One region of the Anaerocolumna sp. genome, then DNA from elsewhere that is predicted to be linked to it. Evidence: riboswitches for the same ligand, from Rfam matches in the RefSeq annotation. Region 1 holds a riboswitch; the other holds the start of a gene.
The links. A riboswitch is a leader RNA that binds a small molecule or an ion and turns the genes downstream of it on or off. The one in region 1 is predicted to bind lysine.
Positions count from the first base shown of each region.

Region 2: it holds a riboswitch for lysine, as region 1 does, so the genes downstream of both, dapA (4-hydroxy-tetrahydrodipicolinate synthase) here and RT261_RS13925 (transporter substrate-binding domain-containing protein) in region 1, are expected to answer to the same signal.

Region 1 covers NZ_DAMAUC010000017.1:1,106-13,947, reverse strand. The annotation lists partial or broken gene RT261_RS13955 (SH3 domain-containing protein) at 1-162, opposite strand, end outside; gene RT261_RS13950 (nucleoside deaminase) at 456-938, shown strand; gene RT261_RS13945 (GntR family transcriptional regulator) at 1,187-1,957, shown strand; gene RT261_RS13940 (aldo/keto reductase) at 2,103-3,293, opposite strand; gene RT261_RS13935 (amino acid ABC transporter ATP-binding protein) at 3,521-4,261, opposite strand; gene RT261_RS13930 (amino acid ABC transporter permease) at 4,322-5,089, opposite strand; gene RT261_RS13925 (transporter substrate-binding domain-containing protein) at 5,254-6,159, opposite strand; lysine riboswitch at 6,403-6,585, opposite strand; gene RT261_RS13920 (hypothetical protein) at 6,859-7,974, shown strand; gene RT261_RS13915 (FAD:protein FMN transferase) at 8,108-9,154, shown strand; gene RT261_RS13910 (6-phosphofructokinase) at 9,312-10,526, opposite strand; gene RT261_RS13905 (glycosyl hydrolase family 18 protein) at 10,709-12,004, opposite strand; gene RT261_RS13900 (hypothetical protein) at 12,218-12,364, shown strand; gene RT261_RS13895 (threonine aldolase family protein) at 12,466-12,842, shown strand, end outside.
Region 2 covers NZ_DAMAUC010000001.1:267,803-286,622, reverse strand. The annotation lists gene RT261_RS01190 (sensor histidine kinase) at 1-40, opposite strand, end outside; gene RT261_RS01185 (response regulator transcription factor) at 60-1,631, opposite strand; gene gnpA (1,3-beta-galactosyl-N-acetylhexosamine phosphorylase) at 1,911-4,082, opposite strand; gene RT261_RS21075 (DUF6903 family protein) at 4,211-4,387, opposite strand; gene RT261_RS01175 (carbohydrate ABC transporter permease) at 4,473-5,342, opposite strand; gene RT261_RS01170 (carbohydrate ABC transporter permease) at 5,355-6,245, opposite strand; gene RT261_RS01165 (carbohydrate ABC transporter substrate-binding protein) at 6,338-7,717, opposite strand; gene RT261_RS01160 (AraC family transcriptional regulator) at 8,175-9,089, shown strand; gene RT261_RS01155 (hypothetical protein) at 9,278-10,438, shown strand; gene RT261_RS01150 (SpoIID/LytB domain-containing protein) at 10,577-13,105, opposite strand; gene dapB (4-hydroxy-tetrahydrodipicolinate reductase) at 13,516-14,271, opposite strand; gene dapA (4-hydroxy-tetrahydrodipicolinate synthase) at 14,420-15,310, opposite strand; lysine riboswitch at 15,607-15,779, opposite strand; gene RT261_RS01135 (single-stranded DNA-binding protein) at 15,957-16,589, opposite strand; gene typA (translational GTPase TypA) at 16,970-18,808, shown strand.

The sequences.
Region 1 (12,842 bases):
TTTATTTATATATGTAATATCACTGTCACTTTGATAAAATTCATCAAGTATTACATCCATCCCTGCTATAGGTATTTCTGCCGCTTGCGTAACAATTGTCCTTCCTGCAAATGCCACAGTTCCAATTAGACAACATGTAGCTATTCTTCCTATTCTTCTCATTTATTGGCCTCCGTATATCATTACGTTATGTTCTAATTAATTTGTTACGAATTTATTAAATTTATTACAAACTTATTATAACAATACTCTCAGAAGCTTTTCAATGGCTAATATATGGTAATAAAATGCTTATTGATATATCATTTATCTACGTTTCTTTTTTATGGCTATACTGGACGGTCTCGTTAATTTTATGAAATAAATAAATTTTTTACTTGACATCAACTATTAATAGTGTTAATTTCTAATTAATAGGTAATACCTTTTACCTATTAATTAGGAGGACTTTTATTATGGCTTATCAAAATCACATGGATTACTTAAGAAGAGCAATTGAAATTTCAAGGAGAGCCCGTGCAAATGGAAATACTCCATTTGGAGCTCTTTTAGTAGACAAAGATGGCAGCATTATTATGGAGCAGGGCAATATTGAAATTACAGAAAAACTCTGTACCGGTCACGCGGAAGCCACACTGGCAGCCCGTGCATCCCATGAATATCCAAAGGATTTCTTATGGAACTGTACCCTTTATACAACAGCTGAGCCTTGTGCAATGTGTTCCGGAGCTATTTACTGGGCTAATATTGGCCGCGTAGTTTATGGTATGACAGAGCGCAGATTATTACAACTTACTGGGAGTAACCAGCAGAATCCTACATTCGACCTACCATGCCGCGATATATTCTCAAAGGGGCAAAAAGATATCACCGTTCTGGGCCCTTTTCCTGAAATTGAAGAAGAAGCAGCAAAAGTACATGAGGGTTATTGGATTTAGAAACTAACATATAAAGATAGGCAGTTTCAAAATGTTCTTAGCTTGAGTTTCTGCAAAATGCTATGGCTGAATATAAAACTGCAGAAAATCAAGAAGTTTAAAGATTGACATTTATTTTTACTTAACCTATACTAATGTCACTAGCTGAATTTAAACAAAGCTGGTGATATTTTTTTGCAGGGCTTTTGCCAGCCCATAACCATCTGTTTTCATTGGTGGTAATATTTACTACGAGGAGGTATAGGAACTTGGAAAATCTTCATATAAATGTCATGTCACTTTCTGAACAGGCCAAGGATAAAATAAGGCAATATATTTCCACTATGGATCTCGAAAAAAGTAATAAATTGCCTCGAGAAGAAACGATGGCAAATCTCATTGGCGTCAGCCGCATTACTCTCCGTACCGCATTAAATGACCTTGCCTGTGAGGGCATTATCCTTCGCCGTCAAGGTAAAGGAACCTTTGTAAATGTTGATTCTTTAAATATAAATGTAAAGTTTAACCCCGTTATGGAGTTCACTGATATGATTCGCAACAGCGGGTATCGTCCTTCTGTACAGTTATTGGAAATCCAATTTGTATCAGCCAAATCAATTGCAGCTGAATTGCAACTTTCAGAAAATGACAAGCTGGTAATGTGTGAAAAGATATTCTTTGCTGATGAAAATCTCTGCGCTTACTGCATAGATTATTTTCCACTGACTGCAATTGGCGGTGAAGAAGCCTTTGATAATTTCTCTAATTATCAAAACTCAGTTTTTACTTATATTTATGGTCATTCCGGTCATAAAATAATCTGGGATAAAGTAAAAATAAAAACTGCAATCGGTGAAGATATTCCTAACCTATCCAGCCGTATTTCAGATAAAAATATAAACAATAAGCCCTTCTTATTATTAGAAGGTGTTAATTATGATGATCATGATACTCCTCTTGTATATGCAAAAGAATATGTTGATACGGATTTTATACAGTTTAGTATGATACGCCAGCGAAATATCAATTATTCAAAATAATCTAACACGTAACTTGTTCCGGTTTAACCTAAGCATGACAAGGCAATGATAAAATGCTTCGATGCAACGGCAAAACTTAAGGTAATCTCTTCTCTGAGTTTCCTTCCAGTCGCCAGTTGTGCCGAAGCATTGTTTAGTTTCATAATTATTTGATTTTTAATATCTTTCTTCCGATTCCTACAATTGGCTTATAAAAAATGCCTTCCATTTCCTTACGGACTGCTTTTAACTCTTTTCTAATAGTAATGTGTTGAGGGCAGTGGCTTTCACATTTGCCGCATTCTATGCATTGGGATGCATTTGCCGGTTTTTCTGACATGGCACCTAAAGTTTGCATATATTTCCACCAAGCCAATTTACTACCTAATAAAAACTTCTCATTATAACTGGAAAAACAGCCTGGAATATTTACACCGGCAGGACAGGGCATGCAATAACCACAGCCGGTGCAGGGAACTTTTGTTAATTCCTGCATTACTGCCTTCACTTTTTCAAAAACGAGTAATTCTTCTTCCGTAAACGAATCCGCTTTTGCATAACTTGCAATTCTGATATTATCCTCCACTTGCTCTTCTGTACTCATACCGGATAATACAACGTTAACCGCCTGATGGTTCCATACCCACCTGAGTGCCCATTCAGCAGGAGAACGATCCTTATCATAACTTTTGAAGGTCCTAAGCACTTTTTCAGGCAGACTGTTAACCAATCTTCCTCCCCTGAGAGGTTCCATAACAATTACCGGTATTCCAAGACTTGCCGCCAACTGTAACCCTGACTTGGTGGCCTGGTTATTTTCATCCATATAATTATATTGTATTTGACAAAAATCCCAGGGGTAGGCCTGTACAATATCTTCAAAGTCTGTTTTACTTCCGTGGAAGGAGAACCCAATATTCTTAATGGTTCCTTCTTTTTTCAAGTCTTCAAGCCATTCCAAAACACCAAGGGCTGCCATCCGGTCAAACATAGCTTTGTCCGTTAGCATATGTAAAAGATAATAATCAATATAATTCGTTTGCAGTTTCTCTAGTTGAACCGCAAATATCTTTTTGGCATTCTCTAATTTTTTAACCAAGAATGGGGGAAGTTTAGTAGCAATTTTCACACGTTCCCGATATCCCCCAGATAGTGCTTCTCCCAGCAAGGATTCGCTCTTTCCGTTATGATAAAAATAAGCGGTATCAAAATAATTAACACCCTTTTCTATAGCATCCCGTATCATGGCAATGGCTCTGGGCATATCAATATTACCTCCCTTGACAGGAAAACGCATACAGCCAAAGCCTAAAACAGATAATTGATCTCCGTTTTTTTGATTCACTCTTGTTAACATAAATCCCTCCCCGCAGTTCTTAACACACATATAAGTTAAGTTAGAGTATACATGAAAGAAGGCATAATTTCTATATTAATTTAAAATCAATTTTATTTCACTAGATAAATAAAATATAAAAAGACCATAACTGACAAAAGGAAGGAAAAGCTATGAATTGCAGCCCTTTCTCATCATTCTTCATTATGGTCTTTCTATATTATATAAACTATATGTTTTTAGAAATATTATTCCTGGTTTAGTACACGGCTTAAGAAAGCTTTCGTACGCTCTTCTTTTGGATTATTAAATATCTGCTCCGGTGTTCCTTCTTCCGCAATAACTCCTTTATCCATAAATACCACACGATCTGCAACTTCTTTTGCAAATCCCATTTCGTGAGTTACTACTAACATAGTTAATCCACTTTCTGCAAGTTCTTTCATTACCTTAAGCACCTCACCTACCATCTCGGGATCAAGTGCTGAAGTAGGTTCATCAAATAACATAACATCCGGTTCCATAGAAAGTGCTCTTGCTATGGCTACTCGCTGTTTTTGACCACCGGATAACTGTTTTGGCTTCGCATTCACATATTGATCCATCCCTACTAATCTTAAGTATTTCATGGCAATTGTTTCAGCCTCTTCTTTTGAGCGCTTTAAAACTGTCATTTGACCAACTATACAGTTGCTTAGCACATTATGGTTATTAAATAAATTAAATTGCTGAAATACCATGCCTAGCTTGGTTCGGTATGCATATATATTATGTGTATCACTTAAAATATCAACACCATTATACATAATCTTTCCACCACTTGGTTTTTCTAATAAATTAACACAACGAAGCAGCGTGGATTTTCCTGATCCTGAGGAACCAATAATACAAACCACCTCACCCTTACTTACAGAAAAATCAACATCTTTTAAAACTTCATGGCTACCGAAAGATTTGTTCAAATGCTGTATATCTATTACTTTCTCCATTATAACTTTCCTTTCCAAATTCAATGTAAAAATCAAATAGCACGAGGTATCACTGGATTCTTATTTATTCTCTGTTCTACGAATCAGATCCTCCGGTCTTTCTACCTGCATTTGATTTGCTATCATAATGTAGTTATCAGGGCCATCTATTTTTCTTTCAATAAAGCGCAAGATTCTTGTTATTGTAAATGTCATAATTAAATAAATAATACAAGTTATAAAGAAGGTTTCATAATATCGGTAGTTGATACCTACAATGGAGCTGGTTTGAAAATACAGCTCAGTAACAGATATTACGTTAAGTACGGAAGTATCTTTTATATTAATTACAAATTCATTGCCCGTTGCTGGTAAAATATTACGAACAACCTGAGGCAGTACAACCTTGAACATAGTCTGTACGTGATTCATTCCAATGGCCGCTGCCGCTTCAAATTGACCTTTATCAATAGAAACAATACCACCGCGAACAATTTCAGACATATAAGCTCCGGTATTAATGGACACGATAAAAATTGCTGCTACAGTTTTATTTAAATCAATTCCAAATGCCTGTGCAGAACCATAATAAATAACCATTGCCTGAACAATCATCGGTGTTCCCCGGAAGAATTCCACATAAAAAGATAAAATACCATTTATGATTTTTATAAGTACTTTTTTAAAACCTCTTTCCGGAACAGGAATAGTTCTGATCAGTCCCACTAGCAGGCCAATAACAGATCCTACAATCGTACCAACCATTGATATATAAAGTGTAGTACCGGCACCACGTAAAAACATCAGCCAGTATTTTGAAAATATATTTATAATTACATTAAGGCTCATTATAACAACCTATACCTTTCTAACTAAATGGAGCTACCCATCTATTTTATAATTGTTACATTTCATATGTTAAACTTTTTATTCTTACGCAAATTGCGCATCCTTAGTAAGTAATTTACCCTTCCATTGAAGTAGTCTTTCCTATAAAAGTAGTCTTTTCTATATTAATCAGCAGAAGGTTGATTTATAATTGCATTATCCATGATTTGAGTACGTTCCTCTTCGGAAATACCTGCAAGTATCTCATTAATCTTAGCTGTTAAATCGCTTCCTTTAATTAGACCAACTGCAATTGCGGTATCTTCATCTGAGGTTACAAAACCATCTGTAAACTCAACCATAACTAAGTTTTTATTTGCAGCAGAAGCGCTAATGCCTTCCGGACGTTCAGAAACGTAACCATCAATTATTCCAGCTTCCAATGCTACTCTCATTGCCGGAAAATTCTCCATAGCAGTTTGTTTTTTAACACCTTCAATCTGTTGAATTACCGTATAATGAAAAGTGTTAAGCTGTGCTGTGATTTTTGCTCCTTTAAAACCCTGTATGGAAGCAGCATTTTCAAATGCTCCACCTTTTTTAACTACCATAACCAAGTTAGATTTATAGTAACTATCAGAGAAATCAATTACTTCTTTTCTTTCAGCAGTTGGAGACATACCGGCTAAAATAGCATCAATTTTTCCTGAATTTAGAGCAGGAACAAGACCGTCCCAATCGGTTTTAACAATAACCAATTCTTTACCCAAACCTTCTGCAAGCTTTTTGGCTATTTCAACGTCATATCCACCTGCATACTCAGCATTACCTTCTATCTTAACAGCATCATTGGAGTTGTCCAATTGTGTCCAGTTAAAAGGAGGATATCCGGCTTCCATACCTACTCTAAATACATCTTTACTTTTCTGATCCGTTCCGGTTTGTGTATCTCCTTTATCCTTTTCTCCCTGTACCTCAGTTTCATTAAGTCTATCATCTGTTTTAGTATTTTCACCATTCTTGCCACATGCTGTAAAAAACATTGTCATGGATAAACACATTGCTAATAGTATACACATTCTTTTCTTCATTAAAATCTCTCCTTTTATTTTACTGATTTGATTTATAGATTTTCCATCTCATCCACTATTTTGCTTTTATTATGCACTTACCGGCTAATATTTATATTCGTAAATTTTTATTAGCATTTCTTATTCAGTTAAGTGCCTATTTTCAGCAGAGTGTTTTGTACTTTGTGAGGTTTTCAATAAAAAAAGACCTGAGATGATCTCAGGCCTAACATACAAATTTACCCTAATCCCTCTACAATTCTCAAATGAGATAGCACAACTCAATAAACTGGGGTGTCTATTGAGACAGTCCTGCAGCTCTTAACTGCAGACCCAGCAAATAATACAGAGGGTATTATAAGCTTCGGCAATATTTCCTTCTCCTTAGAATCATAGCTTCCTCACGCTCCTCCAAGGACTGTTAAATATTGCGCCTCTACCTCACTCGCTAAAGTGAGGTTTCTATTTAATTATATTGCATATTCTACATCATCCCTTAATAACTGTCAACATAGAAAATGTATTTTATAATATTCAGAATGTTAATCCTTCTACAATGTTAATTTCTTTAAAATCCTGCTACAGCTTTTCAACGTTTGGTTTATAATAATTTTATATATTTTCGTATAAAAAGTATTGAATTATCTTCCATAGCATGGTATTATCATAACATAAATATTGTTAAATATTTATCATAATTATCATTCTATGGAGGACAATATGAAAAAATTACTTATTTTAGTTATGGGCCTTGTATTAGTTATGGGGGCATTCACAGCGTGTAAATCGAAAGACGCAGAGGAAACAGATACAAAGACAGAAGTTGAAACAAAAGATGAAGAAAAGACAGAACCTACAACAGAACCAACAGAAGCACCTACAGAAGCACCTGAAACAGTTTCAAATGCAGCAGGTGTAAAAACAGGTTTAGCAGTTATTACATCCGCTAAATCATCCAAAGATGCAGGTGATTCAGATGGTACAGCTCAGGCAGATTCAACTGCTGCAGCAGTAATAATTGACGAAAACGGCGTTATCGTAAACTGTGTCATTGACGTTGTTCAAACCAAAATAGGCTTTTCAAAAAATGGTGAAGTAACCACCGATTCTGCAGCACAATTTATATCCAAACATGAACTTGGTGACGATTACCAAATGAGAGGTGCTTCCAAAATTGGCAAAGAGTGGAATGAACAAGCAACTGCTCTTGCAGAATACATAATTGGAAAAACAATTGATGAAGTAAAAGGCATCGCTGTTGATGAGAATAGTTATCCAGCAGCTGAAGATTTAACAAGTTCCGTAACAATGAATATTGGTTCTATGCTAGGTGCAGTTGAAAAAGCCGTTGCTAATGCACAACCATTAGGAGCTTCTGCAAGTGATAAATTAGGTTTAGGAATTATATCCGAACTTGGACATAGTACAAAGAATGCCGGCGATGAAGATGGTGTAGCACAGGCTTATACCCATTATGGTGTTGTTACATTAGGTACAGATGGTAAAATTACAAGCAGTATTATAGATGCTTCTCAAGCAAATATTTCTTTTTCTAAAGAAGGAAAGATTACTTCTGATTTAGCTGCTTCCTTTCAGACTAAAAATGAGTTAGGTGATGGATATGGTATGAGAACAGCATCTAAAATCGGTAAGGAATGGAATGAACAGGCTAAAGCATTTACAGATTATATTGTAGGAAAAGCAATGAACGATGTTACAAGCATTGCTATCAGTGAAGAAGGTACTCCTACTTCCGAAGATCTTACAGGATCTGTTACTGTGGGAATTGGTAGTTTCTTAACTGTAATTGAAAAAGCTTGTACAACTGCCAAATAATAAGTTAATTTGAGGCTGTCGCAAAACATTACTGTCATTCTGAGAGAGTTTTTAGCTGGCTTAGCTGAATTCCATGCTCAGAATGACTGTTTTGCAACAGCCCTTTTTTAATGTCTCAAGGGAGTTAATCAATTTGACAAAAAAAATAATTACTATCTCATTAATTTTAACCATCCTTATTACTACCTCTTCTTGCAGTGCAAAAGAGCAGAAAAAATATAGTGCTCAATTTCTGGAGCTGTTCAATACAATTACTGAAATTGTTGCATATTCGGATTCAAAGGAGGAGTTTTCTACCTTTGCCCAACTTATTTATGATAATTTAGAAGAATATCATAAGCTATATGATAAATATAATGATTATGACAACATAAATAATATAAAAACCATTAATGATAACGCTGGTATTAAACCTGTTAAAGTGGATCAGCGAATTATTGATTTATTGCTTTTTTGTAAAAATCAATATCAGTTATCGGAGGGCAAGGTGAATATTGCTATGGGTTCCGTACTGGAGATATGGCATGAATATAGAGAAGATGGAATCAATAATCCGGAAAGTGCATCATTACCGCCTATGGAGCAATTAGAAGCTGCAAATTTACATACTAATATAGATAATCTAATCATTGATGAAGTTTCTTCTACTGTTTACCTTTCAGATGCAAATATGAAACTGGATGTTGGCGCTGTCGCCAAAGGATATGCAACGGAACAGGTAAGCCAGATAGCAAAGGACAAAGGTTATAAGAACTTTCTATTAAGTGTTGGCGGAAACGTCCGCTCCATGGGAACAAAAGGGCCTAAAAAAGAACCTTGGAGTGTGGGAATCCAAAATCCTGATAAACATTCAGAGAAAAAAAGCCTTTATACCCTAAATCTGAAAAATTTATCTCTGGTATCCAGCGGCAACTATGAACGCTATTATACCGTGAATGGAAAGATTTATCACCATATTATTGATCCTGTTACACTTATGCCTTCCGAATATTTTACAGCTCTATCCATTGTCTGTGAAGATTCCGGTTTGGCAGATGCGTTATCAACAACTATATACAACATGCCCTTTGAAGAAGGCAGCGCATTAATTGAAAGCTTAGAAGATGTAGAAGCTTTATGGGTATTCCCTGACGGTGAAATGAGATATTCAGAACATTTTGAAGAACTTATAAAACAATAATAATAAAAATACCAAACAGCCTAATAAAGATAAGCAAATGCTCACCATATGGCAAACAACTATACTATGTAGCTGTCAACCATATGGGAAGCATTTGCTTATCTTTATTAGACTGTTTTTATTTTATTCTATATTTATTTATATTTAATCATATCTGCTATCTTCTTAAGATTTTTCCTGCCAATGGTGCCCGTAACATGCTTGCAGTTGGCATATTGGAACCTAACAGAGGATTCAGATAATGTCTAAAGGCCTCTGTCACATTGTTGCCTCTTTCATTAATAAATTTATCCGGCATCAATTTTGTTTTAGCCGCAACCTCCAATAAAGGGGCCATCTTATAGTCGACAGAATAATCACCGGTTCTATTGATTGCAATGGAACCATCCACATTATGCCATATAGCAAATTGAGCTGCCTTCTCACCAACTTCTCTTGCTTCATGCTGATCTACATCGGAAACACAGCCCATAAAAGATCTCTGCAAATAACCCAGGGTATCTGATCTTACCCTTTGAATATTTAATTTATTCTTTATCTGCTGAGTGAGAAGATCTCCTAAGGCTCCTGTACCGGATAATTGCATATTTCCATGGGCATCTACCTCCTGATTAATCAGTTTAGTAACAATGGGGATTCCATTTTCGTCTTGTATGCCTTCTGAAACCGCAATGAGACATCTTCCATATTTCTGATATATTTCATTTACGTCGTGTAAGAAATTCTCCATAATAAAAGGTCTTTCCGGGAGATAGACTAAATGTGGTCCATCATCCGGATATTTTTGTGCAATAGCAGAGGCTGCAGTTAAAAAGCCTGCATTTCTTCCCATTACAACACCAATGTGAACCCCCGGTAAGGCACGGTTATCTAAATTTAGTCCGATAAATGACTGTGCAACAAATTTTGCTGCTGAACCGTATCCCGGTGTATGATCATTCATCATTAAGTCATTATCAATGGTTTTTGGAATATGAATAGCCCGGAACTCATAATCTGATTGTTCTGCCTGTTGATTTACAATTCTAACGGTGTCAGCAGAATCATTCCCACCAATATAGAAAAAATAACGTACGTCATGAGCTTTAAAAACATGAAATATTTCTTTGCAATAGGCTTCATCCGGTTTTTCTCTCGTTGAGAATAAAGCAGAGGAAGGGGTGATTGCAACTTGTTCCAGATTATGTGTTGTCTCTTGTGTTAAATCAAGAAAGTCTTCATTAATAATACCGGAAACTCCATTAATTGCTCCATATACCTTAGTTATTTGATTGAACTTTCTTGATTCCAGAACAACCCCAACCAATGATTGATTAATTACAGCCGTAGGGCCCCCACCCTGTGCTACAACAACTTTTCCTTCAAGCATCATATATAGCTACACTCCTTCGTTTATTAATAACTAGTTCCATTCTATTTCCAGTGGAGCTATTTGTCAATTAAAAAAAGTGATTTGCCATAAAAAGTGCAATAAATAACAATATAATAGCCTTTATAGTGACTATTATAGAAATAACTTTCTAATTGTTTTACATTTCACTAGCCAATCGTGAATTATAGTACTTTTTGAACATTATACAACGAATTTACTACAAGCCACATCTGAGGAAAGAAGTTCATAATCTGCCATATTCCGGCACCACTTAATTGATATTCATTGATCAGACGGAATTTTGCTTCCATACTTCTCGCATCATCAAACCATACCACATGAGCAACTCCTTCGGAATCTGTATAATAATAAAAAGGTGCCTGTGCTTCTTCATCAAATAATATGGTTGCTCCGTACTGAACAGCACGTTTAATTGCTTCTACATTGCTAAGGGTTTCTGCTGCTGTTTGACCTTTTATAAAAGGTAATTTCCAATCATAAGCATAATTGGGAATCCCCATAAGAATCTTATTATTATCGATCTCTGATATTCCATATTCTAATACACGACGGATACTTGGTATAGGTGCTGTCGCCATAGGAGGGCCGTAGGTATAGCCCCATTCATATGTCATTAAAAGCACTTTATCAGCTATCGCGCCAATGCTGGGATAGTCATGTGCCTCGTATAAAAGACCTGCCTGCTCTGCGGAAATTTTAGGTGCCAACGCTACCATTAAACTAAGCCCCTCCGGTTCTAGCCTATTCTTAAGATTTCTGATGAATTGAATAAATAAATCTTTGTCTCCCGGTAATACGAATTCAAAATCCACATCCATACCTACATAGTTTTTTGCTTTCATGGTAGATACTAGATTATCAATTAATTGATTCTGCACTTCCGGATTGGTAAACATAGTATGAGCTAGTTCATTGCTAAAATTTCCTTCCGGTGTCATAGGTGCAAGAACCAGAATAGGTCCTACGCCATAATCTCTGGCAGTCGCAATTAGTTCTTCGTCATCAATAGGAATTAATTCACCTGTTGGAGTAAATCCATAAGCAAATAAGTACAAATACGTTAAAAATGGAAGGGTTTTTCGTAAGACTGCACGGTCAATAAATTGATAAGCATAGCCACCAATCACAATATTACCTAGTTTATTTCTTTCATCCACCTCTTCAAATTTAATCACAATTGTCTGCCCTGGAACTAAATAGCCAAGTTCCCCGATACGGGGATTATTTTGTAGTATCTGATTGGGAGTGACCCCATAAGCCTCTGCAATCCCATATAGACTATCTCCCTCTTCTACGGTATGAATAACTTCTGCATGCTGAACTACGATACTCTGCCCTACCAATAGATTTTCCGGATTTGGCAGTTCATTATCAGTAATTAATCGTTCTGGTGTAACATCATATTGGTTCGCTATCGAAGTTATTGTCTCTCCTGGCTGTACCACATGTATAGTCATAAAGCCTCCATGCTTAAAAAAGAAATTTTTATAATTAATATATGCACGCAAATAATGATGGTGAAGTGAAATGTCCAAAATATAAAAATCTTACATAATCCAGATACTTTTGATGAACAATAATAATGAGTATAGATTATTATTTTATTCTCCAATATCTATAACTTCATAACCAATTAAATATAATATTAAATCAATAAAATGGAGGTCTTTATGAACAAGGCAAAGACAGAAAAACAACAACAGAAAAAAGAACTTGAGCATTTTAATAATGTTACTCATAAAACTAAAATAGAGAACCAGAACCAAACCCATAATTCTGTAAAAGAAGGAATCGGACCCATTAATCAAAAAAAATAATTATCACTCTTCATGTAGTATGTTAAAATAAATAATGTTATAATACAAAAGAAAATAATAAATCCGTGAAAATGGATTTATATAAAGGAGATATCATTAATATGTACAGTTTTATGAATGATTATAGCGAAGGAGCTCATCCTCGCATACTAGAACTGCTATCAAAGTCAAATTTTGAACAAAATACCGGGTATGGTGAAGATATACACAGTAACAATGCAAAGAGCTACATTAGGAAGCACCTAAAAAATGAAAATGTAGACATTCATTTTATTCCCGGTGGTACCCAAACAAATCTATTAGTTATCTCTTCCTTTTTAAGACCTCATCAATGTATTATTTCGACAGAAACCGGTCATGTTAATGTCCACGAAACCGGAGCCATTGAAGCAACCGGCCATAAAGTAGTAACTGTTCCGTCCAAAGATGGGAAAGTAACTCCTTCTGCCATCGAACAAGTTTTAAACGATCATTCTGA
Region 2 (18,820 bases), on a different contig from region 1:
ATGTAAATATTAAATTCCATATTCCCTTATTCTTACCCATGTATGCTCCTTACAAGAGATCATATTGTCTCATCATCTCCCCAAAGACTTTTTCTATATTCCGTGGGAGTCTGCCCTTTATACCGTTTAAATATTTTATAAAAGTAACGGAGACTGTTATAGCCCACCTTTTCGCTTATCTGATTAACCTTATAATGAGGATCCTGCAATAGTTTTACAGCATTCTCCATCCTGACCTTAATGAGATAATCAATATAGTTTTCCCCTGTCTGTTCCTTGAACAATCTGCTGAAATAAACCGGATTCAAAAAGATATGATCTGCTACATCTTCCAAGGTAATGTCCTTATTATAATTTTCATTAATATATTGCTTTGCCCGGCCTATTACATTCTCAAAGGTACCATTTTTCTCCTTTTCAACTCTATAAACCAGTTTACTTAATTCATTTTTTCCCCATGACCTTATCTGTTCAATGGTCTCAAGTTGTTTAATTTCATTCCAATTGGTTTTTCTGGACTCTTGATCCATATTTAATCCATTTTCCTCAAGCTTGCTATAAATCATATCAAATAAACTTGAAACATTATCACAGATTATTCTGATGTCCAGATGATTCATCTGGTTTATAAAATTCTCGTACAGCCCCTCCGATAACCGGAAGTCACCTGAGCTTATATAAGAATCCAGTAATTTAACCTGATTTAGCAAATTAAAATTATCGTCTTTTTCTTCTGATTGAAATAAGTCAACGGGACTTTTTTCCGCTAACTGGACAATGCTGCTAAAATTGAAATCTTTTTTATAATTCAACTCAAGATTTAAAAGCTTTTTTGCATTTTCCTTAACGGTTTTAGCAAATTGGTCTAAATTATCTGATAAGGATTCAATATCGGCCTGATCCTGTGAAATACATAATATCTGTATTTTATCTTTCATGTTTCTTACCGGATAAAATAATAAAGAATAATCCTCTGTATTAAAAAAATTCTTAATTGCCTGATATAGCCCATCTTTACCAAAGCTCCAGTTATTGGATAAAAAGTTTTCATAATCTACTATTGTAACATGGAATACAATACATGGACTCTGGTCAACATCTATTTTGAAATCTAACATCTTTAATCGTGAAGCAATATCCTCCCGCTCTGAATATGCGCCGTAAAATAAGTCAATAAAAAATTGTTCCTTTGAGAAGGACAGAAGCTCTTCATAGTGCTCTTTTCTCATTTCTTCCTGAAGTCTGCTTTGTCTTTCACTATCAAGCTGATTTTTCAATTCATGAAAAACTCCTTGAATATCTTTAAATTTTGGTGGCTTTAAAAGGTAATGGCTTACATTATATGCTATGGCCTGTCTTGCCAGTTCAAATTCCTGAAAGCCACTTATCAGAATTATTTTTATATCCAAATTATGATCCATTACATATTTCGCAAGATCAATACCAGATATGAAAGACATCTTAATATCTGTTAAAATCACATCTACCTGATTGCTTTTGATAAATTCGATGCCATCTCTTCCATCTTCTAAATTTCCCACGACTTCAAAGCCCATAGTCTTCCAGTCTATGAGCTCAGATAGTCCATTCCGCATTATTTCTTCATCATCAATAATTAACAATTTATACATTATATACGTCTCCATAATCAGTCAACATTACCACTTTAATGTTATCCTGTAGGATTAAATATGTCAATAATCAATTATTTCAACCGTTTTATTCCTTTTCTCCAGATCAGAGTATGAAATTCAGCTTTTTTAGATATCTTATATCACACCCGTGAGTTTATATCTCATGCCAGCGAATCTATGCTCATACCAGATAGTCTATATCTCATACCAGCGGATCTATGCTCATACCAGTGTGTCTATATCTCATACCAGCGAATCTATCTCATACCAGTGTGTCTATATCTCATACCAGATAATTTCATTGGCTTCTAACTCTAATTCAAAGCTGGTGGAATCACCTCTGTAAATTCTTGTTTTTTGCGGTTCATAGGTGTTATTTACAACACAATACTTGTTATTCTTTACATAAGCATGTACTTCCACATTACAGTTGCTGGAAAACCATTTGTTTAAGTTTTCTTCATCATGGGTGCTCCAGAGAATGCTTCGATACAGGAGTCTTGTATTTTCAAAACTGTATGGCAGACCGCTTATATAAACACTTCTTCCCTTACCAAATTCATTGACTGCCATCTGTACTTCTTTTTCTCTCTGAACCAGAACAGCAGCACCTTCTAATGCATACATGCTTTTCTTACCCTCACCAAAATATATTTCTGCACTGCAATCTTCGGTAATAAAATGACCGCTAAGAGTATCCCAGTTATATTTATCGTAATTTAAAGTAAATCCTGTTTCTTTTTCTACTCCGAATACATTTGCTAATTGGATATAATGTCCCTGATACTGGTGTCCGGCAGGCTCACCGATTCCAATTAAGCCTCCACCTTCATAAACAAACTGACGGATGGCACTTGATACCGCCGCATCTTCCCAGACTTCACCACCAGTATGAGCCGTATCTCCATCTCCTACATTGATGATTACATCTATGTTCTTTAAGAGGTTACAGTCATTTCTGATATCCTCAAAGCTGATAAAGGATACTTCAAATGGTGCTCCGCTTAAGGCCTCAATCACTCCAGCATAACTATAGTTTTGCTTCTGGTAAAGTGCATGATGTACCATATGGGCGCCCCAGGCACGCATCTTACCCCAGCTGTTTAACACTGCCACTCGTTTGATACAATAAGGTGTTGTACCTTTAATATTTTCATACAGCTCACGGAATTCATTGCAAACAGATTCCACATAGTCGATAAACTCCGGGAACTGGCAGGCAAGTTTTAAATAACCGCCATATCCGATTCTGTCAATTGGTTTTCTTAAGATGGCACGTCTTGCAGTAACCCAGTTTACTTTCGCTTCCTTAACCGGATCTCCCCCTTCATAAAAAGTATCCGGGAAGAAATAAGGAAGAAATCTTCCTTCGGTATATTTTACACCGGGAATGTCACTGATCAGTCGAAGGGTGCTGCCATTTCCCACACTACCTACAACTGCATCCAGACCGATTGTTTTAAACTCTTCCAGAAATGGTTCTGTTCCAATCCAGTGATCTCCCAGAAACATCATGGCTTCCTTGCCATATTCATGAGTGATATCTACCATTTCCTTGGCTAACTTTGCCACTTCCCGTCTCTGAAACGCCTGAAAATCTTTGAACTCTTTGCTTGGAATACGATACTGGTTATTATAATAACCCTGATCAATAATAAACTCCGGACGGAATTTATAGCCCACCTCTTTTTCAAACTGTTCCAAGATATAAGGTGATACCGATGAGGAGTATCCGTACCAGTCAACGTACTTTTCACGCATCATCTCATCAAAGATTAAGGTAAACTGATGGAAAAAGGTTGTGTAGCGGATTACGTCCACATAAGGATGTTCTTCAATAAACTTACGAAGGCGAGCCATGGAATATTCCCTGGTCTTTGGCTGTCTTACATCAAAAGTTATCTGATGCTCCACATCTTTCCATTCATTGGTCACCGCATTATACATATGTACAGGATCCCAAATAAGGTATGCAAGAAAGCTGACTGTGTAATTGTGAAACAGGCCGCAGTTTGTAATTATAACTTCACCTGTTTCCTTCTCATAGCTCCAGTCCTCTGAAGAAACCGCCAGACCTGTACTACGGTCAATAACTTCCCACCACCGGGCTTTATCATCATAATCATTTACCTTCATAAGATCCGTTGCTATTCCCTTCAGCAATGGAATACGGAGATTTTTTTCCGCAGCTGTGTAAAAAGGAGTCATAATGTAGCATTGCTGTACCTCTTCCGGATGTGCTTTTGCCCATTCGTTATCCTTACGGGTTGTGTAATAGGTTTTGTACACCTTTGCCTGAACGCACTTTAACTCCTCCGGATAGTCTGTACCATCACAATCACGAATGGCATCTGCTCCCCATTTATTCAACAGCTCTATTGTTTCCGGAACTACATCTGTGTCCGTTGGTATTGTAACCCTTCCGGTTAGCATTGTATTCTTTTTCATATCTACCCCGCCATTCCGGCGCCTGAACGCCTTTTAATCTAGTTATTTTTGCGTATATCTAAGAAAGATTGTACATTACAAGGCACAATCCACCAGAATGCAAATTCTTATTAAATATTTATATTTCTCTACCTATATTTTTTATTATAAAAGTATAACAATAACAGTATTCCACATAAGCCTGCAAGCATGGTGTATAGCCCCTTATAACTTATGCTCTTTTGCCCTATAATAACCAGGCCTACACATATAACAAGGCATATACATTTTAGAATAACTGCCAGAATTTTTAATGTATTTTCCATATAACTCTCCATTCTGCCAAAACACCATACATTTTGGTGCCCCCGCACATTTGCAAAGTGAATCCTTTCCTAATTCACTTTGCGCCTATTCTTTCAAACCACCAAGTGTCATACCCTGTGTCAGTTTCTTTTGCACTATAATATACAGTATCAGGGTGGGCAGCATAACCAGAACAAGTCCTGCATACATACGACCATACTGAGCTGCTGCATTCTGGGCTTTCATCAGGTTCATCAGACCTACAGGAAGTGTCTTTGCACCCTTAGGATCGGTTAACAGCGTAATCGCTATAATGTATTCATTCCAGAAAGATAAGAAATTAAACAGGATTACGGTAATAATACTTGGTCTGGCCATTGGTAATATTACCTTTACCATAGTCTTTAAATATCCGCTTCCGTCAATATAAGCCGCCTCTTCATAAGTCCTTGGTATAGTTACAAAGTAACCGGACAATAAATAAATGGTAAAAGGAAGTGCTGTTGCGGCGTAAACAAGGGCCAGCACATAAATGTTGTTTAAGAAAACAGGTGAGAGTCCTATACTTTTCAATGCCTTATCTCCATCAATAAACATCAGGAAGATTGGAACTACTATATAGTTTACATTAATAAATAAACCAGCCATAAAAAGAACATTTAAGATCTTTCGCAGTCTAAACTTAAATCGGCTAAGGCAATAGGCTGCCGGCAGGGCTACAACTAAAAGGATAGCAAGGGCTACCACAGTGACAATTACACTGTTTAACATATATTCACCCATATGGGCACTGCCCCAGGCATCTACAAAGTTCTGAAAATAAAAGGATTCCGGAAGTTTCCACGGACTGCCGTAAAACTCATTATTCTGCTTAATTGAAGCTACAAATACCCATCCTACGGGTACAATAATTGATATTGCTAACAATCCTAATATAAGATAGATTAAGATTTTCTTTAATGGAAGTTTATGCATGTTTTCAGCCTCCTACATTTCTATTGTTTCGCGTTTGGTGATCAGATTCAGAATTCCGCTTAAAGCAAAGGAAAACAGGAATACTACAACCCCCACCGCCATACCATATCCGTAACTGGAATTCGTGTAGGCCTGTTTATACATATAGCTTAAGAATACTTCGGTACTGCCATCCGGTCCTCCGCTGGTCATGGCTTTTACAAGCATAAAACTAAGGTTAATACTGCTTATGATAAAGAACGTTAACGTCGTTCTGATATTAGTCCAGATTAATGGGATGGTCATAGAAAAGAACTGACGAATACGGCTGGCACCTTCGATATTGGCGCTTTCGTATACACTCTCCGGAACACTTGCCATACTGGCCATATACATAACCATATAATAGCCAATGGCCTGCCATATCATAGCCATGGCAATTGAAAATATTACAATTTTCTGATCTCCCAGCCAATAGATTGGTTCGCTTCCCTTATCCCGAAAGAGAGCCAGAACGCTATTAAGCAATCCATTCTTGGAATCCAGAATTGCACTAAAAATAGCACTAATGATTACAATGGATAAAATGTTTGGTATATAGAAAACAATTCGGAAGAAATTCTGTCCTACGATTTTTTCTCTTGTCAATATTGCTGCAAAAATCAGGGCAAGAGCTATGGTTATAACGCTGACAATAACAATTAATAATACTGTATTCTGAAAAGCCTGCATAAACTTCATATCCTGAGCAAGCTTTATAAAATTATCAAATCCTACAAAAGTTTTCTTAGGTGAATATCCACCCCATTTGTAAAGTGACATTTTAAAGATATTAATAGTTGGTATAAGCATAAAGATTGTAAACAGAATTACTGCCGGTGCTACGCATAAGAATATAAATATTGATTTCCCTTTATTTTTCATGTCTGTCTCCTGTTAAAGAAACGGTGAGCCAAGTATCTGCTCACCGTTTAAATTTGCCTACCCGGTACTGTAAAATATGTATTTCGGTTTTATTATTTTAAAGCAGCACGGAGCTGGTCACTGTCTTTTTTAATTCCTTCGATCCACTGTGCCTTTGCTTTATCTCCGCTAACCAGTGAGTTAACTGTTCCAAATATAGTATCGGCAAAGTTTACACCTTCTACAGGATCTGTTGTTGCAAAGCTTCCTAAAGCAGCTTTTGCACCATTATCATATATGCTGTAGAACATCTTGTTGTCACCTTCTAATTTATCAGCAAATCCAACGATTGGCTGAATAGCACCGGACTCTGCGAAAATCTCTGCTGCTTCATCAGAATACATATATGCTACGAATTGCTTTGCTGCGTCTTTGTTTTCAGCTGCTGCCGGTACCCATAACTGTTCAAACCATGTATAGGAATAAGCATCTCCGCCCTCAGCAACTGCAGGAAGTGCTGTGAATCCCCATTCAAAACCATCCACACGGGGAGCATCTTTCATTTCACCAACAACCCATGTACCATTTGGCATAAATAATGCCTTGTTGTCTAGGATTAACTGCTGGTTCTTAAGGTAGTTATCATTGTTAGCATTGGATGGAACTGATTTTTCTGTATAAGTTGCTAACTTTTCAACAATATCAAATGCCTGGTTTGCTTCCGGAGTATCCCAGATGCCTTCTGCATAGGTAGTAGCTTGCTGGAAGAAATCCGCACCGCCTACTTCATAAAGAAGAGCGTAGAAGAATGCATCAAAATATCCTGCTGTAGGATATGCGAATAATGCAATACCTTCCGCTTTTGCCTTATCTCCTAATTCCCACATTTCATCCCATGTTGTTGGAACTGTCCAGCCTTTTTCTTCAAATAAACCTTGGTTGTAGAACAATCCGCATGGACTATAGAACATAGGTGCCATGTATGTCTTTCCATCATTATAAGGATTTGTTAGAGAAGATTCTGTAAATCCGCCGGCGATTTTATCACTGACTTTCTTATCCTCTCCTGGAACTGTCATACTTAGAACATCTGTAATGTCTTCTAAGCCATTTTCTTTTATTAAAGTTTCTGTTAAAGCTGCTGGACGGCCAGTAGCCAAATGAACAACATCGGGATAATCTCCGGCTTTCATTCCTGCTCCAATAACATCCTCTAAGGATTTGTCCGTTGTAAGCTCTACTTTAATTCCTGTCTTTGCTGTAAATGCTTCTGAAACTTTAGTCCACATATCTGCACCATAAGCTGTTTCAATAGCTGCTACTTTAATTGTAACATCCTGCTGTGGTGTTTCTGCTTCTTCCCCTTTGGCAGGTTCTGAAGTAGCCGCCGGTGTTGTTGCATTATCCGCATTAGTCTCATCCTTTTTTGCACAACCAACGAAGGAACTAACTGTTAATGCAAGTACTAACAAAATACTAACAAATTTTTTCATATTTTTATCCTCCTTTACAACTATGTATGTAGTATACAATATCTAATTTTATAAACAATAGATATCTTGCTTTCTTCTTTATATATATTGCTATATAATATATATAAGAAACAATTAGCAAATCATATATTTAGAAATTTTTGTACACTATTCACATACTACTAAATTACTAATATTATTATTATTGCTCAAATTGAAGGGATTACATTATCTCCAATTGGCATGTCGCATCTCTTTGCAGATGCAGCACTGTAATCGTAACTTTTCCAGCCTTACCTGTTATGGTTTGTCCCTCCTTTCATGCTTATATATGTACAATATCATTTTCATTTTTATAAACAATGTAATTTTTGCTATCTTCTTTATTAATGTTGCTGTATAATAGACATAATAAACAATTAACAACTATAATTTTAATGTTTTTATGTAATACCCTTACAAAACAAAGGAGGAAATCATGAGCAATAACCGCTATAATTTTAAGACCGACAACGAATGTGAAGCGTCCATGATACCCAAGGAGAACTCCACCCTTTCCTATACTTTTAATCCTGATGGCAAACATAATAATCAGGCAATTCATGTTACTTTACTCTATGTAGCAATCTCCAAATTCGGGAAAGACTGGATAAGCCTGCCCCATTCCCATAACTTCACAGAGTTCTTTTATATCACCAATGGAACCGGAAAATTCTCTGTGGAATCAGAGATCCTTGATGTGAAATCCAATGACCTCATTATCTTAAATCCCACCATCGTACATACCGAAATTTCAAATCCTTCAAAGCCAATGGAATATATTGTACTGGGCGTGGAGGGAATTCAGTTTCAGACAGAAAACCGAGGTTGTATCCTTTTAAACAATTCCGTTTATAAGTCTGATTTGCATCTTTACTTTAATACCCTTGCACATGAAATGAAATGCGACCAGCCATACCGGGATTTTGTGTGCCAGAACTTATTAAATATCATCTTTACCATCATTCTTCGAAATGATGCCTTTAAGGTTTCTATAGTCACCGGACCCCGACTGACAAGAGAATGCCGTATAGCGAAAAAGTATATCGATGATCACTATAGTGAAAATATAACATTGGAAACTTTAAGTTCTCTTGTTCATTTAAATAAGTACTATTTTGCCCATAATTTTGCCAAACAGTTTGGAACTTCGCCAATTAATTATCTAATTAAGAGACGTATTGACGAAAGTAAACATCTACTTGCAAATAATAATTATTCCTTATCCTCAATTTCTCAAATTGTGGGTTTTTCATCTCCCAGTTATTTTTCACAGGCATTTAAAAGAACTACCAAAATGTCACCTCAGGAGTATAGAAAAACATACCAGGATTCCAGTTTAGTTTCGCGCTAAATCTTTAAACATGAGTATTATAAAGCGCAGCTGTTATTAAGCAAAAAAAATAATAATATATGTATTTACAATCCAAATAAAGTATTATATACTAGAAAATATTTGAAGTATTGGTAATTTAAACTATCCGCTCATCATATACTTGGGGGTAAGTGGTCAAAAAAATTTTAATAGGAAGGGAGACCTTTATGTTCAAATTAAGTAAAAAGTTATTTACAGCTATCTTACTGGTTACTGTTTTAATGGGATCATTAAACGTACAAGCTGCAACCGTGAATGAGGATTCAAAACCCCTGGAACACAATACGATAACAACGGAAAAGGATCTCGACAAAGATTTTAATTATTATGATGTGGTCTTTGAAAATGATGCCAAAGAATTAACCTATCCAGTAGAAGTGGCAAAACAAGGTGTATTATTAATTACTTTACAAGGAACTGACCCTAACTTCAGCAGTTTAACTGCACAATTATATGAAGATGCAGGGCTTACCAAAAAAGTGGGCAAAGCAATCTATTTAAACAGTGGTACGGAAGAAAAAATGGGTATTGCCGAAGTAAAAAAAGCCGGAACCTATTATATTAAATTAGAGTTCCTCAGAAAATATGATTATAAAGAACCGCTTAGCTTTAACTTACAATTAGATTTAATACCAGGCGGTACCAGAGAGATTAAGAAAGATGTCACTAGTTTTGCATATCAGGATTATGATACCAGTGAGAACTTATATAAAATAGTGGTTAATAAAACTGGACTGGTTGCGTTAAATATTGCATTCGATAAAGAGGAAATACAATCAGCCAGATTTACCTTATTAAACAGCCAAAAGAAAGCAATTTCAGAACAGGTAAGTGTATATACCGAAAAGGATAAGAGCGGTGCCTATGGTAATACTCTAAGTCAATTTTATGCATTAACAAAAGGTACCTATTATGTCAAAGTTGATGTAAGAGGCGGTTTACACACAATAAAATACACGCTTTCAAATGTAACAGATAAATCCGGCGCTTCACTCAGCAAAGCAGCAGCCATAAAAGTTGGTGGTTCTGCAGTAAGCGGAATCTGTACAAATGCTGATAAAAAGACCAAGGAAGATTGGTATAAATTCACTTTAAGTAAAGAAAAAGCTATTAAAGTAAGCATAGATTCTAAAGTAGACGGAAAGTTAATGGCAGAAGTATGTGATTCAAAGGGTAAAACTGTTTGGTATGGAAGTTTCTATTTATATAGCGGTGTACAATCCAAAGAAGTAGAATCCAGCGGTAAATGGAGCAAAGGTACCTATTATATCAAGGTTTATAAAGCCGATGAAAAAAGTTCAGGATCTTATTCCATTAAAGTAAAATAAAGTAGCAAAAATATGGAGCCTCCAGTTTATTAAGACTGGGGGCTCTATTTAACCTCATCAGGGAAGTCCCCCTGCTTCTGCAAGGGAGGGGCTTCCCTGTTTCAACAGGCGTTTAAAAACTCCTGCAGGAATGCTACTCTAATATATAAATCCCAATCCGGCTCCGGTATAATAATGTTTTAAAATATCTTCATAGGAAATACCGGCATCAGCCATAGCCTTTACACCGTTTTGGCTCATTCCAACACCATGCCCATAGCCGCCTCCATAGAAGGTTATTTCCTGCCCATTCTTATCCATTACAAAGAAGGCACTTGGCAGCATTGTAAGACCTGAAGTAGTGCTGTCATCCTGGCGGGATATCTCATCATAAAGAGGGGCCAGTAAAGTTCTGATATTGTATTCCGTGGATACTTTAACGGTGGTCTTTGAACCAATCAGCAAAACTTCTGAAAGAACCCCGCTTTTCTCCCGCTTATATACTTTAATATCTTTTAACTCTCCAATGGTACTTACCGGAATACTTTCAAACACCTGATTTCCTCCGTCTTTATCTACTAAAGTTTGAATCAATTCTGAATTGGCATTATATCTGGATTCTAAACTCTTTTCAATGGATTTTTGTAAATTGCTTAAAGACATAGTAACCTTCCAGCGATACCATGGGAATTCGCTGTCATAAGTATCTTCTTTGGGATCTAATATAAAATTTCTAAAAGTTTCTTCGGTGGAAAAATCAGGTTCGTTTTCTTTCACTGTAGAAGCAGCAATCACTTTACCATCTTTTACATCATATTTGCTTTGAAGTTTTCCTACCAGATATTCGCTTTTTCCTCCAGTTCTCCAAACTTCTTCGATGGAAGCAGTGTGTCCGCTGGAAGTCGAGAAATAATAAGCCGTTATAACAGATCCACCATATTCGATTACTTTTCCATAGGTATCTTTCACTGCCAGAATGGTATTGTCATTCTCAGCAATGTTGTTATAAACTTGGTAAGATACACTGTCATCTACATGGGCACCATATTGTCCGTAACTGTTGGCTAATAATTGGTTATAAGCATAACTTCTGGCACAAATTGCCTGTACCTTCAGTGCCTCCAGACCATAATTAGTAGGCATCTCACTTGGAAGAACTGCATATAAGTATTCTTCCAGAGGAAGTTCATTTATAATAATAATTCCTTCCTCCCCAGCGGATATTTCAATACTTCCCCTGTAGGACGGTTTTCCACCGGAACGCTCCAGTGATAATAATTTAATTTTACCATTTTCTGATTTTGGCCTAATAAAGATACGGTTATTTTTCAGTACTTCATCATCTTTCTTAAATGTAAGTTCAGAACCAGCTTTATAACTTACTTCCTTCTCACCAATAGTTACAGTAAAATCTTTTGTTCCCGAAAGAACTATTTCATCATGGAAAATTCCCGCAAATTTATTGGTTTTTAATAATACCCGAATATTTTGTGCTTTAATTGGCTCTGTAATTAAGGCAGCAACAATCTCACCTTTTGCTACAATAAAGTCCGTAGCTTCATAACCAACTAAAATACTGTTTGTTAATTCCATGGATAATTCATCGTATATTTTGTATATCTTATAATTCTTATGCAGGGGTAACTTTCCATAGCCTTGTACTTCAATAAAATCTTTATTTGCCACTAATACTTTTCCCTCTATTTTATCCGGTTTGATACTCATTTTAATTATCTTGCCGTCTTTCATAGTCAAGTCACCAATACATCCGGATACTTCTTTGGACAGTGGGGATTTAGTGGAAAAATCTTTATATACATTATGCAGAAAAACAGATACACTATCGCCCTTCCCCTGAGTAATCCACACATTGCTTAAAAGAGTTTCTTCGCCCAAAACTTCCTTTATATAAACTAATTCGGAACCCCTGACTAATGCAGTTACAGGATAATCAATGTATTTTTCAAGTTGAAATTCATTATCTGCAAATAATTCATCGGAAGACCTCTCTCTTCTTTTCTTCTTAGAATCCTCCAAACCAAGCTTTTTCTTATCTTCTGTTGCTATATTTAAAGTACCGTCTGAATAAAATTCTTCATAGCTTTTACCTGAAATAAAAGAATAATTTCCCTGATCAGTAACCATCGTGGTTTTATCTTCTGCTCCTTCGGATAAAGAAGGGTTATTGGGATTACCAAGTATGAACAGCTTCTTTTCTGTAATAGGCGAAGTACCTTCCGGCAGCTCCGTTAATATACATTCATATAAATTAAGGAACTCCTCTGTTAACACTGCTTTATTAGTTGGCTGAGACTGTAAATCAAAAGATAGGTTATGTATAATAGTACCTGTTTCTAAGCCTAATTCACTGGCGGCTAATTTTAATAAAGACAGACATTGTCCAAATTTTAAATATTTAATACTATCATCTTTATTATCTTTCTTCTGGTCCGATTTATTTTCACTGTAATCTTTCGGTAATCCTAATATTTCACTCACTGCATTGGTATCTATACCTAAAAATTTTAGTAAATCAAAGGTTTCATTAGCGGTTATCATGTCACCATCTCGTAAGATTACACTGCCATCTGACGTATCGCTTCCAAATAATCTTTTAAATAAATTTCCTGCAAAAAATAGTAAAAGAACAACGATACAAATTCCCATAATCATTAATTTTTTTTTCATATAAGCTCCCATCCATGCATTGCCAGGCATATTTGCTGTCGTTTTATTATAATAAGCATAGATTATACTTCATGCTTGTATTACAATTATATACATGCCGAATGAGAATATGTCAATGAAATCTAAAAAAATGTACAAGATTGGGCAGAAAGAATTATGACATTTTCTTTATTTCTTCCTTCTTTTAATGCAAATATATCCAGAGTGGATATATCATTTTTAATAATACTCTCCCTTTGCGAAGAAATTGTGAACAATTTGGTAAAAATATACAATTCACAGTTTTTTCACAATTTATTTTTATGTTTTTATACAATTTGATAATCAAAAAAAGTCCTCCTGTTAGAACGAATCTAAAGACTCATTCATAACAGGAGGATAACTTTAATTCCACCTATTCATTGAGCACATTACCCTATTACATCACTCATCTGATACAATCCAGGTTCTTTTCCTGCAAGGAATTTCGCTGCCTGAATTGCTCCCTTGGCAAAAACGGCTTTGGAATAGGCTGTATGCTTAAACTCAATTACTTCATCGGTACCTGCAAAAATAACTTCATGCTCACCCACAATGGTGCCGCCTCTTACTGCGGATATTCCAATTTCTTTCTTTCCCCTTGGAGCAAGTTCCTTAGAGCGGTCATATTGGTAGGTGTATTCTTTGTTTAATACTTCATTAATGGCATCCGCCAATAATAAAGCCGTTCCTGAAGGAGCATCCACTTTCTGATTATGATGCTTTTCCAGTATTTCTATATCAAAGTCTGCTGCAGTTAATATCTGTGCAGCAGCCTGAACTAATTTCAGCAGTGTATTGATTCCCAGTGACATATTCGCTGATCTTAAAATTGCAACCTTTTTGGAGGCTTCTATGACTATGGTAATCTCTTCTTCTGTTAACCCTGTTGTACATAATACAATGGGCACATTCTTATTCTGGCCATAGAAAATCATATCCTCTAATCCTTTAGGTGAGGAAAAATCAATGATTACATCTGCATCCACGTTACAATGCGAAAAAGATTTGAACACCGGATATTCATTCTTTGCTATACCATTTAAATCGATTCCTGCAACGATTTCTGCCTGCTGGTCATTAACTAATAACCCTGAAATAACCTGGCCCATCTTGCCGTTGCAGCCTCTTAATATAATCTTCGTCATATTTCCTCTTTTCTGCGTAATAACAAAACTTTGTCTTACTGCGATTTACATCTGAAAAACTATTCAGACTCTTTTCTAGATAAAGTGATTGCAGCATCCCACTATACAATCTTAATATTACTAAAATATATGAAATTTTGCAAATAGTTTATGCTAACTGTATTCCAAATTCCTTCATAGCCTTAATTAGTTTTTCTTCGTTTTCAGGTTCCATATCTGATAAAGGTTTTCTTAATCTTCCAGTCTCAAAGCCCATTAAATTAGCGGCTGTTTTAACCGGTATGGGGTTAACCTCACAGAATAATGCTTCTACTAATGGAATAGCTTTTAATTGAAGTTCACGGCTTCCTTTTATATCACCTTCAAAGAATCTGGCAACCATATCATGGGTTTCTCTTGGTGCAATATTGGATAATACAGAGATAACACCTAAGCCGCCTAAGGATAATAAAGGAAGAATCTGATCGTCATTACCGGAATATAAATCTATATTTCCTTCCGTTAAACTCATTAAGCTGGCAACTTGAGCAATATTTCCACTAGCTTCTTTAATTCCAACAATGTTATCCACATTTTTCACTAAATGTGCCACTGTTTTGGGGAGAAGATTACAACCAGTTCTTCCCGGTACATTGTACATAATAATAGGCAGGTCAACTGATTTTGCTATATCTGTATAATGCTCAATTAAACCTTTTTGAGTTGCTTTATTATAGTATGGTGTTACTACCAAAAGTCCATTCGCTCCATATTTTTCTGCTTCCTTTGATAAATAAACCGCTGTCTCCGTACAATTAGAGCCGGTTCCTGCTATAACCGGTATACGCTTATTTACCTTATTCACAGTATAACGAATACATTCTAAATGTTCTTCATGAGTGAGGGTAGACGCTTCTCCGGTTGTTCCACAGATTATAATACTGTCTGTTCCGTTTGCGATCTGATACTCAATTAATTCACCCAGTTTTTCATAATTTACTTCCATATTCTCTTTAAATGGTGTTATGATTGCAACACCAGCACCTCTAAAAATTGCCATGTGGCACCTCCTAATTAATATGTATCATATCTACGAGTTGTACCCTTGCCTTCTAATGAATATTTAACCATACTTTCATAGAAAGAAACCGACTTTGACTATTTCAATGAGCTTGATGTCTCAATAATAATGCTCTCATTGTTATATTATACGGTATTAGCTTATCCAATGATTCATGCTGTGGAAATTGCTAATTTATGCATAAAAAAAGCCGACGATGAGTCGACACTAAAGAATAGGATTGTATCACCTTAAACCAGGTTGCATTATGATCCATGGTTATATTGGCTTGACATTCTTTAGGTAGCACTCCATCAGATATGATGACAGTCATATAGTTATTAACCATAAGCCCAACCAAGATAATGCAGAGTTATCTTAATTTCGGCATCTTTTCCTTTCTATTACAATCCTCTATGTCTGCCATATCCTGTAATATAGTCTTAAAAGATGCGCCTCTACCAAATACTTTATTCAATTCTGTATTTATTGCCTACATCATAGCATTATGTATATAGGTTGTCAATACAAAGTTATATAAACAGCAAAAGCGAAAAGAAGTACACCATATGTACGCATAGGGAAATCCTACACTGATTACTTATGATGTACTTCCTTCCTTTAATAAAGTGTCCTTCTATATATGTTAAAATTCTTCTAAATACTCTAATTTACTAACGGATACTTCATAAGCCACCCGCTTTTCAAAATCATTTTCACCAATCTTCTTCTGATATTCTCTGCTTTGTATTCTGCCCCATACTTGGATATGACCGCCAACCGTGAAATTTTCCGCAAATCTTGCATTTCTGCCCCAACAGATGCAAGGAATGTAATCTGATTTTCCATAAGGACGGTTAACGGCAAGCAGAATATCTGCAATTTCCCTTCCCAAAGGAGTTTTTCGATAAACTGGCTGTTTACAAACAAAACCATCCAGGAAGATATAATTAGGCCTCGCGCCCTCCATATCTTCTTCACATACTCTGATTTCTCTTGCAAACACTGATAAAACCAAACGATTCTTGTTGTCCTCATGACGGTTATAAGATCTAAACTGGCCATTTATTTCTACATATTTGCCCTTTAAATCTTGTTTTACGTCTATCAGACGTTCTGATATCATAATTGGAATGATATCATTGGAATTACTTAAGCGACTTACGGCTACGTCTAAAACGTAAAACCCTTCCCCAAATACGTCATGGCTGAATACAAAATCGCCTGCAACCTCTCCTGCAATACTTACTTGATTGTTATCAAATACTTTATCTGTCATATCGTATGACTCCCTTCTCTTAATCCTGTTCTGTACAATATCGATTGGTACCCCAACACTTTATTGTCTTGAATTCAAGATAAATTATTATCCACTAATATATGTATGCAGGAAATGTACTTTTTAGAATAAAAACTTGAAAAATTATATATATTATTTTAATATTCCCTAATTAATTGTATTGTAAACGTAGGTAAAGCAACATTTTGATAAAAATTTACCGAAAGCTAGGAAACTGCTTGTAAATTTTCACTTTTGTGTTACAATAGTTAAGTTAGATTTCTTTTGTATTTTTTGTAATATAATGTAGAAAACTTAATTTATATCATATACATTTTTGGGTATTAATAAGTTTAACCCAATAGGAAGGATTTTTTATAATGAAAAGAGAAGATATACGTAACATTGCAATCATAGCCCACGTTGACCATGGTAAAACAACCTTGGTAGATGAGCTGCTAAAGCAAAGCGGTACTTTTCGTTCCAATCAGGTTGTACAAGATAGAGTCATGGACTCTAACGATATTGAAAGAGAACGTGGAATTACTATACTGGCAAAAAACACTGCCGTTTTCTATAATGGAGTAAAGATTAATATTATTGATACTCCTGGACATGCCGATTTCGGAGGAGAAGTAGAACGAGTATTAAAAATGGTAAATGGTGTTGTATTAGTAGTAGATGCTTTTGAGGGAGCTATGCCTCAAACCAAATTCGTTCTTAGAAAAGCTCTGGATTTAAATTTACCGGTTATCGTTTGTATTAACAAAATGGATCGTCCGGAGGCAAGACCTCAAGAAGTTATAGACGAAGTGCTGGAATTATTTATTGACCTAGATGCTTCCGAAGAACAATTAGACAGTCCTTTTATATATGCATCTGCCAAGAAAGGTGTTGCTGTACTTGAAATGGATGATGCTCCCGAGAACTTGCAGCCTTTATTTGAAACAATTATTAATTACATTCCCGCTCCGGAAGGAAATCCGGATGCAAACACTCAGGTATTAATCAGTACCATCGATTATAATGAGTATGTAGGCCGTATCGGTGTGGGTAAAGTAGATAACGGTACCATTAAAGTGAATCAAGAAGTTGTTTTAGTAAATGCTCATGATCCCAATAAGAGCCAAAAAGTAAAAATAAGTAAACTATATGAATTCGAAGGCTTGAAAAAAGTTGAAGTAAATGAGGCAACCATAGGTGCTATTGTGGCTATATCCGGAATTCCTGATATTCACATCGGTGATACCATCTGCTCACCAGAGAATCCTGAACCAATCCCATTCCAGAAGATTTCTGAACCGACTATTGCTATGGACTTTCTCGTAAATGACAGCCCATTTGCAGGCCAGGAAGGTAAGTTTGTAACTTCCAGACATCTAAGAGATAGATTGTTTAGAGAATTGAATACCGATGTAAGCCTTCGTGTAGAAGAAACAAAGACCACTGAATGTTATAAAGTTTCTGGGCGTGGTGAATTACATTTATCCGTACTAATTGAGAATATGCGCCGTGAAGGCTATGAATTTGCCGTAAGTAAAGCAGAAGTTCTTTATAAATACGACGATAAAGGTAAGAAATTAGAACCAATCGAAAGAGCTTATATCGACGTACCCGACGAATTTTCCGGCAATGTTATTGAAAAGTTAAGCCAAAGAAAAGGTGAACTTCAAGGCATGGCAAATGGAAGCGGCGGTTATACCAGATTAGAATTCTTAATTCCCGCCAGAGGACTGATAGGATACCGTGGAGAATTCATGACCGATACCAAGGGTAATGGTATATTAAATACCATATTTGAAGGTTATGGCCCATATAAAGGCGACATTCAATACAGGAAACAAGGTTCCTTAATTGCTTATGAAACCGGTGAGGCAATAACTTATGGATTATTTAATGCCCAGGAACGTGGTACCTTATTTATTGGTCCTGGTGAAAAAGTTTACTCCGGTATGATTGTTGGGCAAAATGGAAAAGCAGAAGATATTGAAGTAAATGTATGTAAGAGAAAACAGCTAACCAATACAAGATCATCCAGTTCCGATGAATCCTTAAGACTTACTACGCCTAGAGTATTAAGTTTAGAGCAGGCTCTTGAATTCATTGAAACAGATGAGCTGCTGGAAGTAACACCAACTAATTTAAGAATGCGTAAAAAAATATTAGACCCAACACTACGTATGAGGGCGAAAAGAAACAGCCAAAATAGTGATAAATAGTAAGGGAGGTAA